DNA from 2 places in the Paenibacillus riograndensis SBR5 genome. Region 2 is predicted to be linked to the other one. Evidence: riboswitches for the same ligand, from Rfam matches in the RefSeq annotation. Region 2 holds a riboswitch; the other holds the start of a gene.
The links. A riboswitch is a leader RNA that binds a small molecule or an ion and turns the genes downstream of it on or off. The one in region 2 is predicted to bind cyclic di-GMP.

Region 1: it holds a riboswitch for cyclic di-GMP, as region 2 does, so the genes downstream of both, PRIO_RS11200 (FapA family protein) here and PRIO_RS34040 (S-layer homology domain-containing protein) in region 2, are expected to answer to the same signal.

Annotation. Positions count from the first base shown of each region.
Region 1 covers NZ_LN831776.1:2,766,801-2,774,251, forward strand. Annotated here, with positions in the region: gene PRIO_RS11180 (GerAB/ArcD/ProY family transporter) at 1-58, opposite strand, end outside; gene PRIO_RS11185 (spore germination protein) at 214-1,731, shown strand; gene PRIO_RS11190 (Ger(x)C family spore germination protein) at 1,741-2,964, shown strand; gene PRIO_RS11195 (hypothetical protein) at 2,961-3,200, shown strand; gene PRIO_RS11200 (FapA family protein) at 3,237-4,991, opposite strand; cyclic di-GMP riboswitch class I at 5,094-5,185, opposite strand; gene PRIO_RS11205 (TetR/AcrR family transcriptional regulator) at 5,437-6,018, shown strand; gene PRIO_RS11210 (GNAT family N-acetyltransferase) at 6,038-6,460, shown strand; gene PRIO_RS11215 (class I SAM-dependent methyltransferase) at 6,546-7,205, shown strand; gene PRIO_RS11220 (CapA family protein) at 7,305-7,451, shown strand, end outside.
Region 2 covers NZ_LN831776.1:5,332,725-5,340,175, reverse strand. Annotated here, with positions in the region: gene PRIO_RS22710 (D-alanyl-D-alanine carboxypeptidase family protein) at 1-119, shown strand, start outside; gene spoIIAA (anti-sigma F factor antagonist) at 294-647, shown strand; gene spoIIAB (anti-sigma F factor) at 644-1,099, shown strand; gene sigF (RNA polymerase sporulation sigma factor SigF) at 1,111-1,866, shown strand; cyclic di-GMP riboswitch class I at 2,658-2,750, shown strand; gene PRIO_RS34040 (S-layer homology domain-containing protein) at 2,802-4,901, shown strand; gene PRIO_RS22685 (DUF6531 domain-containing protein) at 4,927-7,451, shown strand, end outside.

The sequences.
Region 1 (7,451 bases), 2.6 Mb from region 2:
TCAAAAGTCCCAGTATGACCATTTGAGCCGAACTGATCCGGTCCTTTTCAAGACTCATGATATTCCTCCGTATCGGCTGCAAGCTGTCCTTCAGCCATTTTTTCACCCTTTTCTTAGCATGCAAATTTCTTCCACAATTATGCACCATAGCTTCAAATAGGGGCCGGCAGGGATAATTATCAAATTCTGCATCATACTATTTACACCATGTCTATGGAAAGTGGAGGATGCGACTTGAAGGATACGAACTTTGCCACATTGTCATCCTGTCTTAAGGAAAATCAGCAGCAGCTGGTTCAGCTTTTCGGGAAAAGCACGGATCTGGTGATCAAAGAGCTGCAGCCGGATCCTTGTACGCAAATCGCCGTGATTTATATAGACGGCCTTGTGGATACGCAAGTGCTGCATAATTCCATACTTTTTTCGCTACAGGAAGGCTGTACTCCGGACCGGCTGAAAGCTCTGGATGCCGGGCAGAAGCTTGAGCTTCTGCACAAACGCATTCTGATGGCAGGAGATATATCCGTCACCCGTGACCTGGAGCCATTTGTTCACCAGCTGCTGTCCGGCAATGTGATGGTGCTGGTGGATGGAACCTCAAGTGCGCTGCGGATCGGGCTGCCCGGGTGGGAGGACCGCAATGTCAGTGAACCAAGCTCACAGACGGTTGTACGGGGCCCGATGGAGGGATTCACCGAGAATTTACGGACGAACACGGCGCTGATCCGGAGAAAAATCAAAGACCCCCAGCTATGGCTGGAGACTTTGCAGATCGGAAGAGTGACACAGACCAGCGTATCTATTATGTATCTCACCCACATAGCCAACCCTGATCTTGTACAGGAGGTCAAACGCCGGCTGGACAAAATTGATACAGACAGCATTCTGGAGAGCGGATATATCGAGGAATTTATTCAGGATAAGGCAGCGACGCCTTTTCCGACTGTGTATAACAGCGACCGGCCGGACACCATCGCGGCAGGAATTCTCGAGGGCAAGGTGGCGATTCTTGTTGACGGCACACCGTTTGTCCTGCTGGTGCCCACTTTTTTTGTTTCCTTTTTTCAATCGGCAGAAGATTACTATCAGCGGGCGGATATTGCCACCTTGCTGCGTTTCATCCGTTTTTTATCTTTTTTCATTACCTTGCTTGCCCCCTCTTTTTATGTAGCGGTCACTACTTATCATCAGGAGATGATCCCTACCACGCTCGTCATCAGTCTTGCCGCACAGAGGGAGAGCGTTCCCTTTCCGGCGTTCGTGGAAGTAATCCTGATGGAATTGACGTATGAGATCTTGCGGGAAGCGGGCGTGAGAATACCGAAGAACATAGGGCAGGCTATCTCCATCGTCGGTACGCTGGTGATTGGCCAGGCGGCGGTTTCAGCGGGCTTTATTTCATCAGCGATGGTTATCATCGTCTCCATTACGGCCATTTCAAGCTTTGTCATCCCTGAAACGGGAATGGCCATTGCCGCAAGAATCCTTCGTTTTGCATTAATCATCCTGGCCGGCTTTATCGGATTGTATGGCATTTTGTTCGGTGTCTTTATCATTGTGATGCATTTGGCCAGCCTGCGTTCCTTCGGGATGCCGTATATGAGTCCAATCGGTCCATACCAATCCAAGGATCTGAAGGATTCGCTCTTCCGCTTCCCCTGGCCGTTCTTAAAGTCAAGACCGACAAACAGTAAAATTCAAAACCCTAACCGCCAAGGCACATCTAAGTGAGGAATGTTTATGAGCCCTAAAAAAAGTAGAACTCTTTTCATGCTGCTGTTTACTCTTCTCGCCCCCTTCCTGCTCAGCGGCTGCTGGGAAAGAAGGGAATTAAATGAAATGGGCTTTATATTGGGAATGGGACTGGATAAGGCGGAATCCGGCTACAGGGTCACGATGCAGGTAGTTATCCCTTCTGCGATTTCCTCACAGACGGTTGGAGGAACGGGTGGGGGCGGGGTACCAGTGGTTGTATCCGACTTCACAGTCCCGACAATTTATGAAGCTGACCGGCAGTACAGTCTTCTCAGTTCGAGATCAGGCTACAAAGGGCATATCCGGGTCCTGGTGATCGGGGAGGAACTCGCACGTGCCGGTATCGCCGAGACTCTTGATGTGCTGATACGGAGCCGGGAGCCGCGAAATGATTACTATGTCATGGTCGCAAAAGACACCACTGCAAAAGAGGTTCTAAAGATTCTTACCCCGATGGATAAATTGCCGGCGAATAAATTGTTTAATGCGATGGATAAATCCCATAAGGAATCCGCCAGGACAGTCGCTGTTCCTTTGATCAAATTTATTGAAAATCTGATCTATGAAGGAATAAATCCGGTATTGACCGGAGTTGAGATAACCGGCAATGCTAAAGAGGGTGACAAGAAGAGCAATCTCGAAGAGAGTACCCCCAGGGCCAGTTTGCGTTACCGCAGTGTCGCTGTATTCAAGAAGGACAAGATGATCGGGTGGTTAAGCGATGGAGAGGTGATCGGCTTCAATTATATCTCCAATAATATTGTCCACAGCTCGGGTCCGATCATAGGAGACGACGGCCGGCCCATTGTTATTGAAGCGCTGCACTCATCCACTAAACGTAAGGTGAAAATAATCAATGGAGAGCCGCATATTTACATTCATGTAAAGGCGGAGTGCAATGTGGAAGAGGTAGAAAGCCGGGATAATCTGGAGTCGGAGAAGGTCATCACAGAGCTGGAGAAGAAATCGGAAGAGCGGATAGTCTACCTGATGAAGTCGGCAGCTGAGCAGATTAATGAGAAATACAATGTGGATATCATGGGCTTTGGACAGATGATCTACCGTGCGAAACCGCAGGCCTGGGCCAAACTGCAGCAGCGGAAGGGAGAAGATTACCTGAAGTCGCTGCCCGTTCATTACAGTGCCAGCGTGTCGATTACCCGGATCGGCGTTACAGACAAATCTTTTGTTGACGATATCAAGGAGTGAACCCCAATATGCTGCTGTTTTTTCTTGTGATTGCGGCCGGCTGTATTGCCATCGACCTGCCCTTGCTGAAGCGGAAAGGCAGGACCCGCGACCGCCTGGTATGGTTCCTGTTCTGGGCCATGGGCATTGCCGCGGTCTACTGTTCGCTCAACAAAGTAAAAGTCCCCAGCCCGCTGTACCTGGTCATAATGATCTACAAGCCAGTCAACACTTTGTTTGAGTCTTGGTTTTATTAGGCTGCAGACACTTCCTCGTACCCGTTCTCCCTCCGCTCACTCCGCCCCTCCGCTGAGATTCTGCGGGGTGAAGATCATGTCCTCGACGGGCCCGGTGATCTCTTGGGAATGGCGGCCGACGGTTACTCTGCCTGCGTCCATTTTGCGGACACTGATTTTATGGCCGGCTTTTAGCAATGAATGGGCGCCTGATTCGCCGCTTACTATTGGTGCAGTCAGGTTCCCGCCGGCCTCCAGCTGTGATTCCCGGCAGACTGCCTCCGGCAGCAAGAAGGTGATGTCTGCCAGGGAAAGCAGATCGCTTTGCAGGGTCCCGTCCTTGCGAATGCAAATATCGCCGCTTGATTTGATGATGGTGTTATGGCACTCGGGGATGTCAACACAGACGTTGGCTTCCTCCATGCGGGCTACCCCGGTATACAGATCCTTCAGCAATTTCAATAACGACACCAGCAAGGCATCATTAAAGGCATCGATGAACTGGGCTGGCCGTAAGAAAATGTCCAGAATCCGCTGCAGCTGGCTGTTGTCTGGATGAGAGGTATATTTAATGCCGGCAACTATGGACTCCAGATCACGGGTCAGGACGGGAATCTTCTTATATTTAGTCTCCATGAGCAGCAGAATGACCTGCCCGAACTTTACCGTCTGCTGTCGGGACTGTAATTCATAGGTCAGCAGTCTGGAGGCTTCCCGCAAGAGGTTGACTTCTTCGATCAGCTTCTCGGAGAGGTGATAGAGACGGTTGTAGGTTACGCCGAAGGAGCCTGAATACAACTGGCTGTTGCCCACATTGCCCAGTATATAAATACTGCCTGTTGCTGTAATGGTAGAATTCTGGACATTGCCGCATACATACACATTCCCTAAGGACTCGATGATCGAGTTGTCTTCCACGTCCTGGTGTACAATTACATCGCCGGAGAAGACGATATTGCCTGTATGGCGGTTCACACAGCCCGGAACGGTATATGCGGTTGTGATATCGAAAGTTTTGACCTTTGTGCCGGTCACACGCGGCCGGCCTTCTGTAAGGGCTGTAATTTCATGGCTTGGCAGCAGCAGAGTGCCCTCTTTGGCTACAACTTTGATATCCCTGGGAGGTGCGGCGGGCAGAATACTGCCGTATACATCGTACCCGGGTACACCGTCGCGGGGAAGGTGCTTGCGGGCAATGACATCGCCTTTCCGGGCACAGGGAATCCGGAGTGGATCGGGGGAATCCGCAGCCTCTTCTAAGGGATTGAAAGGGTTTCCGGCAAGCCCGGAAAAAAACAAATCAAGCTTGGCGTCTTCGCCTGCAGCAGGCGGCCTGCCTTCCGCCACACAAATCGGCAGATGGGTCGGATGATTCAATTCTGCATAGATGGCGGGGATATTCAGGTTTTGCGAAATCGTTTTTTTCTCCAAATCGGCAATAATCTGTTCAATCCCGAGGGTGGACAGCAGAGCGGAAGAGTCCATTTCAGCCCTTACCGCGAGATGGCTCGACGCCGGGCTGTTCACCAGATTCCATTTATACTGTTCGACACGGTTCAGGGTAAGGAAGGCTTGGAGTTTATCGTCGGAGACGGTGATCTCATAGGGAGGCGGTTCTTGTATGGACCAGGTAACCCGGTCGGAGGATACAACGGGTACGGGACCAGCTACCGGCTGATGATTAAGCTCCAGCACAACAGGCGGGATAGCGGAAAGGATTGCCGGCTTGCCGCCGGGCAGCGGGGAGGTAATGTAGAACTGGTTGTTCTGGACAATAATAATGCCGTTTTTCTCGGTGGTGCGCTGTGGCATTGCGTTTGGCTCCTTTTTATATAATCAATGGGCATTTGGACATAAGAGTATCCCGGCAGCAGATACGGTACCCTAACGGATACCCGCACAGTTCAGCGTCTTCTTGGCAGCCTGGCAGCCATGGATGCGATGTTTGCATCTTTAGGCCCATTGCTTTGCGTCCTATCCTTTCAGATAGTTTGCCGTTATGAAATGGATCAATGATTAGCCGAATCAGGTATGTAACCCGACTGAAGCCGGCAAAGGAATCATAATTAAAAATTCAAATATATAAACTTTTGCAACCTTCATTTTAGTACTAAAGTCACTAATTTACAATATTTAATTATATATTTATATAGATTAAATGGCTACCGGCCAGCAGGTGTCTGTACGGTTGGATTGACAAATGCGGGGGAGCCATGTGATAATTCTTCCTGACGGTCGTCAGGGAGGCGGTAGAAAAATGACAGCCCACGCTATTTTGCAAGCCGCATTGTCCGAATTTGCCGAAAAAGGCTTTGAAGGAGCTTCATTGGCGGGGATTGCCCAGTTGGTAGGGATTAAAAAACAGTCCATTGCGACCTATTTTCCCAAAAAAGAGGATTTGTTTATAGCGGCCTTTCAGGAAATGGCCCGGCATTATATTGAATTTCTTGACCAGCTGTACAAGGAAATCCTTGGCACACCTGTAGAGGCCAGACTGCGTGAGATTGTATACCGGACCTATTATTATAGGGTGGAGTACCCGGTGCTGACCGCTTTTTATAAAAGGAGTGTCCAATTCCCGGCGCCTTTTTTTCAGGAGATGCTGGAGCAGCAGATTTCAATGATGGAGCAGCGCTCAGCGGCATTTTACCGGGCTGTTTTTGAGGAAGGCATGAACTCCGGGGAGATCCGGCGGCAGCATACGGAAAGTCTTCTCTCGGCTTATTATTGTTTACAGGATGGCATTGCCATGCAGATGTTTTTTTATAATCAGGAGGAATTCGGGCGGCGCCTGAAGGATATCTGGGAGATCTTCTGGGCAGGCATTAAGCAGATATAATGAAGGAGCGGGATCGAACATGCGGGTAGAGCGGGTGACCACCGAAGAACAATTGCAGGAGGCTTTCAGAATCAGGCGGGAAGTGTTTGTGGAGGAGCAGGGCGTGGCGCTGGCAGATGAATTTGATGATCATGAAAAAGACGCGGAGCATATATTGCTCTATCAGGAAGGGCTTCCTGTGGGAACGGCCAGACTAAGGAGTGTGGAAGGGTGGGCTAAGCTTGAACGGATTTGCCTGAGCGCTCCTTACCGCAAAAGCGGACTGGGGTCCGTTATAATCGATACGCTGGAAAAAATGGCGGTTGAACAGGGGCACCGGCAAGCCAAGCTGCATGGCCAGAAGCAGGCCGAGGGCTTTTATCAACGGCTGGGATATGTAACGAGTTCGCCGGTTTTCATGGAGGATGGCATTCCGCATGTGCTTATGGTCAAGCAACTGTAGATGATCACGGTGTAAGGTTTGGCATGAAACAGCGATTTTTGAATATACTCTCACTACCGAATTTCCTTTAAAAGGAGTCCTGGCCATGCCAACACATCCGTATGTTTCGCGTTTTTTTGTGAATGCCGATGCCCGCCGCGACAAGCTGATTTATGATTTGCCGGAATCCTGGTGGAGCCGGCCTTATGAATACGAATGGTGCACGAATTTTGTTTCCTCCCATGATGTGGTGCTGGATGCTGCCTGCGGAATCTCCCATCCGCTCAAGTTCTACCTTGCCGGTTACAGCGCGGAGGTTCATGCCTGCGATATCGATGCGCGGATTCTCTCCCGGGATGCGATTATTCAGGAGATTGCCAGCGACATCGGCGAGGAAGCGGCACGGCTGGTAGAAGCCAGGCGGACCACCCGCTTGCATCTGGCCCAGGCTAATCTGACCGCATTGCCTTATGAGAATGAAAGCTTTGATACAATATTCTGTATCTCGGTCCTGGAGCATTTGTCCCTGGAGGATTCCGTGCGGGCCGTAAAGGAATTTCACCGCACACTGAATGGGGAGGGGCTGCTTGTACTGACTTTTGATTACCCCACGGTTAATCTGCTGCGGATGAATGAAGTGCTGCTGCAGGCCGGATTTGAGTACTGGGGCGAGACGGATTTCAAGCTTCCTGCAGATGCTGTACGGACAGAGCAGTGGGGTGGACTGAGCTGTTTCCGGGCCGTGCTTAAAAAGGCGCCAATCTAGCAGAAATCAGAACCCCAGCAGCATACCAACCCTTAATTTGGATTTTTCCCTCTATTATAGTAGAATAATTGGCAGATTAAGAGAGAGGGGTCCAAGATTTTGCGCAGATTTGCAGTCATCACTTTAGTATTGTTTTTGCTGATTCCCGGGCAGGCAGCTTTCAGTCAGGGGGCTTCCCCGCAGGAGAAGATTAACCTTGCTTTTGCCGGAGATATTTTGCTGGATGGATTTGTCGGCGATCAGATC
Region 2 (7,451 bases):
TATATCAGGGCACGGACAAGATCAAGGAATATGAGCTGAAAGCAGACACGGATGTGCCGAAGGCAGGCTGGTGGAAGCTGTTCAAAAGGACCGCAGGCTCTATGTTCAGGGTGGATTAAATTCGGTTTTTTTGTAGATTGGCCTCAGGCTTTCTGTTGATTCGTAGGGGTTTTCTTCTAGTTTTGTCGTGAGGCAGGATTATAGATTTCCCGCGTAGAAAACCTTGTCCTTGTAGGGGAAAGAACTGATGTGCAGGACGGTTTTTCAAAGCAACGAAGAGGAGAGTGGCAAGCATGAATTCTCATGTGGAGATGGAGCATCACCGGGGTGTGCTGATTGTCCGGCTGTCTGGAGAGCTGGATCATCATGCAGCCGAATATGTACGAATGGATATGGATGAAGCCATTATGCGGGGCCAGGTGGAGCATCTGATTCTCAGCCTGAAGGAACTGCAGTTTATGGACAGCTCAGGGCTGGGCGTCATTCTCGGGCGGTACAAGCTGATCCGCAGCAAAGGCGGGAAAATGGTCGTCTGTGATGCTGCACCGCCTGTACAAAGGCTGCTGGAAATGTCGGGCTTGTTCAAAATCATGCCCCTATATGACGACGAGAGCGCTGCACTCTCGGATTTGGAGGTTGCGTTATGACTAAAAGCGAAGCGGGTAACTTCATGAACGTCCAGTTTGCCGCATTGTCGGAGAACGAATCGTTCGCGCGCGTGGTGGTGGCGGCTTTTGTCTCCCGGCTCGATCCGACGATGGAGGAGCTGAATGACCTGAAGACGGTTGTGTCGGAGGCGGTCACCAACTGTATTATCCACGGGTATGACAGTGATCCTGAAGGCATTGTCAGCATCTCTGCCTCCATCGAGCATGAAACTGTGCATCTCACGATTGAAGATAAGGGCCGGGGCATTGAGGATCTGGAGCTGGCCCAGCAGCCGCTGTATACGTCCAAGCCGGAGCTGGAGCGCTCGGGCATGGGTTTTACGATTATGGAAAATTTCATGGATGAATTCGAAGTCACAAGTGAACCGGGGCGCGGTACCTCCATTTCAATGAAGAAAACCATCGTCTCGAAAAAAGCTTTATACAATTAGGGGTTGGAGCCATGGATGCAGAGTCAAAAAAAGCTCCGCCGACCTATTTGGACGATGCGGAGGTCAAACGTCTGATCGCACTCAGTCAAGCCGGAGATAATCTGGCCCGCGACACGCTGGTCAACTGCAATATCCGCCTCGTCTGGTCGGTGGTGCAGCGGTTTATGAACCGCGGGTATGAGCCTGACGATTTGTTCCAGATCGGCTGTATCGGACTGTTGAAGTCCGTAGATAAATTCGACCTCAGCTATGAGGTCAAATTCTCCACCTATGCCGTGCCGATGATTATCGGCGAGATCCAGCGTTTCCTCCGGGACGACGGCACCCTCAAGGTCAGCCGTTCTCTCAAGGAGATGGCCAACAGGGTCCGCAAAATGAAGGACGAAATGTCCAAAACGCTGGACCGGCTGCCGACCATCGGCGAAGTCGCGGAGGCGCTGGGGGTCACACCCGAAGAAATCGTGTTCGCCCAGGAGGCCAACAAGCCGCCGACTTCGATCCACGAGACCGTCTTCGAGAACGACGGCGATCCGATCACGCTGATCGACCAGATTGCCGACGAGACGCAGGAGCGCTGGTTCGACAAGCTCGCACTCAATGAGGCCATCGGGGCCTTGACCGAGCGCGAGCGCCTGATCGTCTACCTGCGCTACTACCGCGACCAGACCCAATCCGAAGTCGCCAGCCGCCTCGGCATCTCGCAGGTCCAGGTGTCGAGGCTGGAGAAGAAAATCCTCGCGAGCATCCGCGAGCAGATTGCGCAGTAGATGGGCTGGCAGGGTACAAGCGGGGAGTTAGACGAGGGGGAAGCAAGACGAGCGGGAAGTAAGGCGAGCGGGAAGTAAGGCGAGCAAGGAAGTAAGGCAGCAGGCAGCGGAGGCAAGTAAGGAAAACAGTACGTTACCAGCTTTTGCAAGTAAGTATGAGCAGTGAATGTGACGGGTGAAATAAACGGTTGTAGGAGGCCGCCTCGGGAGAGGCGGCTTTTTGTGTGTGGTTTGGTGGGGCGCAGCAATGAATCGGACAGAGAGGAGAGAACAAAGCCAAACGGCTCATACAGCAGAGGATCGAGTTCTCCCAGCCTCCCCTGAAAAAAAGGGGGGACTTCCCCTAATGGACCCAGATGCCGTTAATTGCTTGAAATCGGTTTTTGCCGGGCACTTACGGACCCGGATGACCCTATTTCATGCAATTCCACCATTATGCTCCGGGAAATGCCAGCTTAGCGTCTCCTGAGTCCGTTAGATTGAATAAAAAGCCCGGATTGTTGAAATAACGGCGCTGGAGTCCGTAAGGTCGTGGTTCCCTTTAGGTTCGAGTGTAAAGCACCCATCTGATTATCTACAAGATGGATGGCGAGGAATCCGTCAATCTAGCCTTCCGGGTTGTTCTACTAGTTTCCATGCGTGCTCCGCTCCATTAACGGATTTCCTGTCCGCATCCCTGAAAAAGGAAAAAATAGAACATCTTAAGTCGATAGGAATAAATTCCGATAATAAGAGTGTCCTCTACATCTAAAGTCTCATTTACATAAGCATACAAGGACAGAAAACCGAGTTTGGAACAAGGGCAAATCCGTACGAAAGTCGGAGACGCAAAGCCACGGGCCTACTTCATCCGGGAGGGATGTCAGGGCAGCCGGGCCGCTCAAGGCACTTGGTTTTTTGACGTGCCTACAAATAGCACTGGGGGAGAGAAGTGAATGAGGTTCGGAAGGAAAAGGAAGTTTACGCAGACGGTTACAGCTGTTTGCGCGGCGGTGATTTTGCTTGGGGGGCTTGCCGGCAGTGGTCTGGGCATAGGGCAGGCATCGGTTTCGGCTGCGGCTGTGACGGCGGCCAACCCGGGCAGAACGGACTATAGCGTATCGGGTGATCGGCTGTTATGGCTGGAACCGGATGCAGACGGAGTTAAGCAGGTGCACGCGCTGAATCAACGCAGTGGCGCAAATACGGTGCTTACATCCGGTCCATCCGCCAAGGATGCGCCTTATGTGCATGGAGCAGTTGCGGTGTGGGCGGACAAGGGAAGTGAGCCGGGATCTTCACTTCACTGGGATATCTATACTGCCGATCTGGAGACAGGCAAGAAGATGAAGCTCAACAAGCAGGCCGGCCAATACGGCAATCCGACAACTGACGGCGCAGGTGTGGTCTGGTATGAACGCAAAAATTACGGCAGCATGATCTATCATGATCTGGCAACCGGGGTTGAAGCGGATCTGGGCGAAGGCCGTTTCCCGGTGCTGGCCGGCGGAAATGTCGTCTACAAGAATGCCCGTGACGGGGGCCTTAGCCTGCTGGATGTGAGCAGTGGCGTCACCCGCCCACTGGTTAGCCTGGGTGGTGCGAATGCGGTGGACTGGTTTGTTTTTAACGGCAGCCACGTGCTGTACAAGCAGAAAAACAGTGCCACAGGAAGCAAATATGTACTACTGAACATCAAAGACCTCACGGCACAGCCAGTGGATCTCACCGGGATGAAAGCCGGGGGAACTGAATATGCCTTTATGTCCATAGGTGAAGAACAAGCTGTGTTCCAGGAGGAGGTTGACGATGCTGTCACTCTGAAGCAGGTAGACCTCACTACATATGCAGTAAAACCGCTGCCGATAGATGCCGGGGTGAAGCTGATCGGAATTAGCGGGAACAAGCTGCTGTACAGCAAGAAGGACGATTACATAGAATCAGTGGATTTAAAAGAAAACCCCAACCCGACTCCTGGGCCGGAAACGACTCCACCGCCAGGTGCAACCCCAAATCCAGGCCCAGACGCTAACCCGGGTCCGGCTCCGGGGACTAAGATCCCTGTGATTACCGGAGCCAAAGACAGCCGGATTATTGGAAGTTCAGGCGGCATCTTGTCTGCAGTGAATGGTTGGGCACGGCTGGAAATATCTGCTGGAACCTTCCCGGACAATACCAGCGTAAGCCTGGCCCAGGCTGAACTGGAAACGAAGGAACTGCTGGATGCAAGCGGCAAAAAGCTGCTCAAGGCTGGTTCCGCCTGGCAGGTGCAAGCGAGCGCTCCATTCCTGATCCCGGCCAAGTTGGCGGTCCGGTATCCGCAGGAGGAGCCTTGGACGTCCAAGCGGGAGAAGCTTGGAATCTACAGCTACAATCCGGACAAAGGCATCTGGAGCTATATTGGCGGGGTGACTGCGGCGGAGGACGGTTTTGTTCAGGCTAAGATATCAGCCTCTGGGCTGTACGCGGTCATGCTGCGCGAGGCACAATTCACGGATATTTCAGGCCACTGGGCACAGCAAGATGTGGAGGTCCTGGCAGCAAGAGGCATCGTGAACGGAATGAACGGAACCGTATTTGCGCCAAAAGCTGTACTGACCCGGGCTGAATTCACCAAGCTGCTGACAGCAGCTCTTGGACTCCAACCGGTACATACGGATAAGCCAACCTTCCGTGATGTTTCCGCTGCGCACTGGTCTTACCCGTATGTGGAAGCAGCAGCGGCGGCAGGAATTGTAACCGGAGACGCAGGGCTTTTCCACGGCAATGCTCCGCTGACCCGTGAACAGATGATGGTGATGCTGATGCGGGCGATTGACAGCACTACTGCCCACAGCCCGGCATCTGCTGCGGACTCAGTCAAGCTTCAGGCAGTACTCTCCGGATTTAAGGACAACGGCACCATTAGCCAATGGGCACGGGAATCCGTAGCTGCGGCGGTTGACAAGAAGCTGGTGCAGGGCAGCGGACAGTTTTTGAAGCCCAAGGATTCTTCCACAAGAGCCGAAGCGGCAGTCATTATGTACAAGCTGCTGGCTGAGCTGAAATTACTCTAACTTATCACGGATAGGAGATCGGTCTATGAAATTCCGAGTATTAAAAAGGAAATGGCGCAGCGGCAGCTTGAAGGCGCGTGTGAACCTCATGCTTGCGCTGCTGCTGGTCATATCTTACATCCCGGTTCTTCCGGGAATTGCCAAGCTCACATCGTCTGCCTATGCGGCTACCAATATGCGGATTGAACCGAGTGAGCTGAGTCCGGGACCCGGTAAAAGTGTGGAAATTTCGTTCAGCTTCAACGCAGCGGATGACGGCCAGGACCAGCATGAGACTAACATCAACCTGTGTACTCCGCAAAAAGACGGTTCTGCTCCGCTCCTTGGGGATCTGATTACGAGCGGCGTGTATCCGACGAAGAAGGACGGGCAATATATCGTTCATAAATATGTCTGGGATGGCAAGATCGGAGGCGTGCCGCTGGACGAAGGGCGTTATAACATCTGCATCTCTCCTGCTGAATATAACGGCTCTGGTGTGTATTACGGCCAAATCGCCAGCTTCGAAATCCTTGGCGGTGACGAGGTGCAGCCACCGGCAGCCTTGCAGATCAGACCTGCGGCCTCAGGACAATCTGTAGTATCAGGGACTGCTGAACCCGGAACGCTGCTGGAAGTGGAGCTCTACTATCCCTCCAGCGGAGAAGACAAGCTGTACCCCAATGTTGCAGTCAACAGCGCAGGACAATGGAGTCAGCAGCTCGGGATCACACCGGGCGTAACGGCGCATATTACGGCGAGAGCGAAGAAGGACGGTAAGTTCTCCGGGTATTCGGAGCCGCTTGCGGTGCTGCGTGCGCCTATGCCCGCTTTTACGCTGAGCTTGGAAGCCTTGGCTGCCTATTATTATAAGCTGGATTCTGTTCAGGCAATGAAAGAAAAAGCCAAGGACATCGCTGTACTGAACCAGTCTGCGGCCTCGTCGGGAACAATCAGCGGGTTGACCTCTATTCTGCTGACAGATCCTCAAACTGCCCGTGCTATTTCCAGCGGGGATCTGACGCAATTTACGGAAGCGGCCATCCAGGACCGGCTGCGGATCGTGAACCCGTCGGGGCAGGCGCCGGTTGATCCGGCCCGGGGGGATTTTGTCTACTCCAGCGATTCGATTAGTCTGCAGGCCTTGATGCCGCTGCAATTCGGACTGAGCTATTTAAGCCGTGACCCTTACAAGGGGGTTAATGGACTGGGGTGGCATCACAGCTATGAATGGAAGCTGAACCCGCTGAACGGCGGCAAGGTGGAAGTCATGAGCCCGGACGGTTCGCTTTTTGAATACGTGCCTTTGGCGGGAGGCCAGTATCTGACACCGCGAGGTACCGACTGGACGCTAAGTGCCCCTTCTTCAGGGGAATATACCCTTGCATCGCCGCAAGGCGATCTTTACCGGTTCAATGGTGAAGGGCTGCTGCAATCGGTCACGGATTTAAACGGGAATCAGATCGCTTTTGCTTATCAGGGTAAGAAGCTGGAAGAAGTCAGTACAGCCGGGGCTTCTCTAAGCTTAAGCTATGACGGGGCAGGAAAACTGATTGCTGTAAGTGATCTAACCGGCCGACAGATGTCATTTCATTATGATCCGGCAAGCGGAGACATGACCTCGATTACTGATGTGGATGGGGCCACAACCAAGCTTACCTATGATGACAACCATCACGTACTGAGCGTAACCGACGCCAAAGGAACTGCGGTGATGAGTGTTGCCTATGATGACCATCAGCGCGTGACCAGTTTCACCGATTTCTATGGCAATACGAGTTCCTCCGCCTATGAGGGGCGTGTGGCCCCAGTGGTCCGGGGAGAAGAGCCTGAAGGCGGCGGGACGGGAATTGATCCTGCGAACGGACGGGATATACCGGAATCTAATGAGGTGATTTTGTCCGGGACGATGAATAATCTGGCCCATGCACCTGCATACCGGAAGGTTGAAGGGCTGAAGCCGCTCATAGCTGACTATTTGGCAGGCAGCATTGGAACGATCGAGAGCAAACGGAATGCTTTTAGTGCCTCAGCGGTTGCCGCTCCGGGCGGGATTGCTGACATTCAAAGTGCGATAGCGGCCAGCAGCGCATCACCGGCTGTTGTGAGTTCGGGCCATTTGAATGTTGAAGAGAGCGTAACGTTCGGGTCACCGGGCAAGCCTGTCGTCCTGATCGTGGACGGGATGAATACGAACAAGGATATCACCGTGCGTGTATACGGCACGCTGATTCTGAAGCAGGGACTTAACGCCAACACCAAGCTTGCGCTCGATGTGCAAAAGGTTCAGGGCTTATACGGCAATCTGTGGTCCGGGGGGACCATCCATCTCAATAATGATTCTTCCGTAAAAGTGGGGGATACGCTGCAAACAGGTAGCCTGACCTACAACAGCGGCGGGCTGACCATTGATGCCCAGCGGATTCTTATTGCCGGGGACTTGTCGATCAATACACGCGTAGAGATGAACATTGCCCAGGAAATGACCGTTGGCGGAATTGTGTCCAACAACCAGACGGCGAATCTGACCGTGACCGGCGGTGACCTGTTCGTCCGCGACAACGTCAGTGT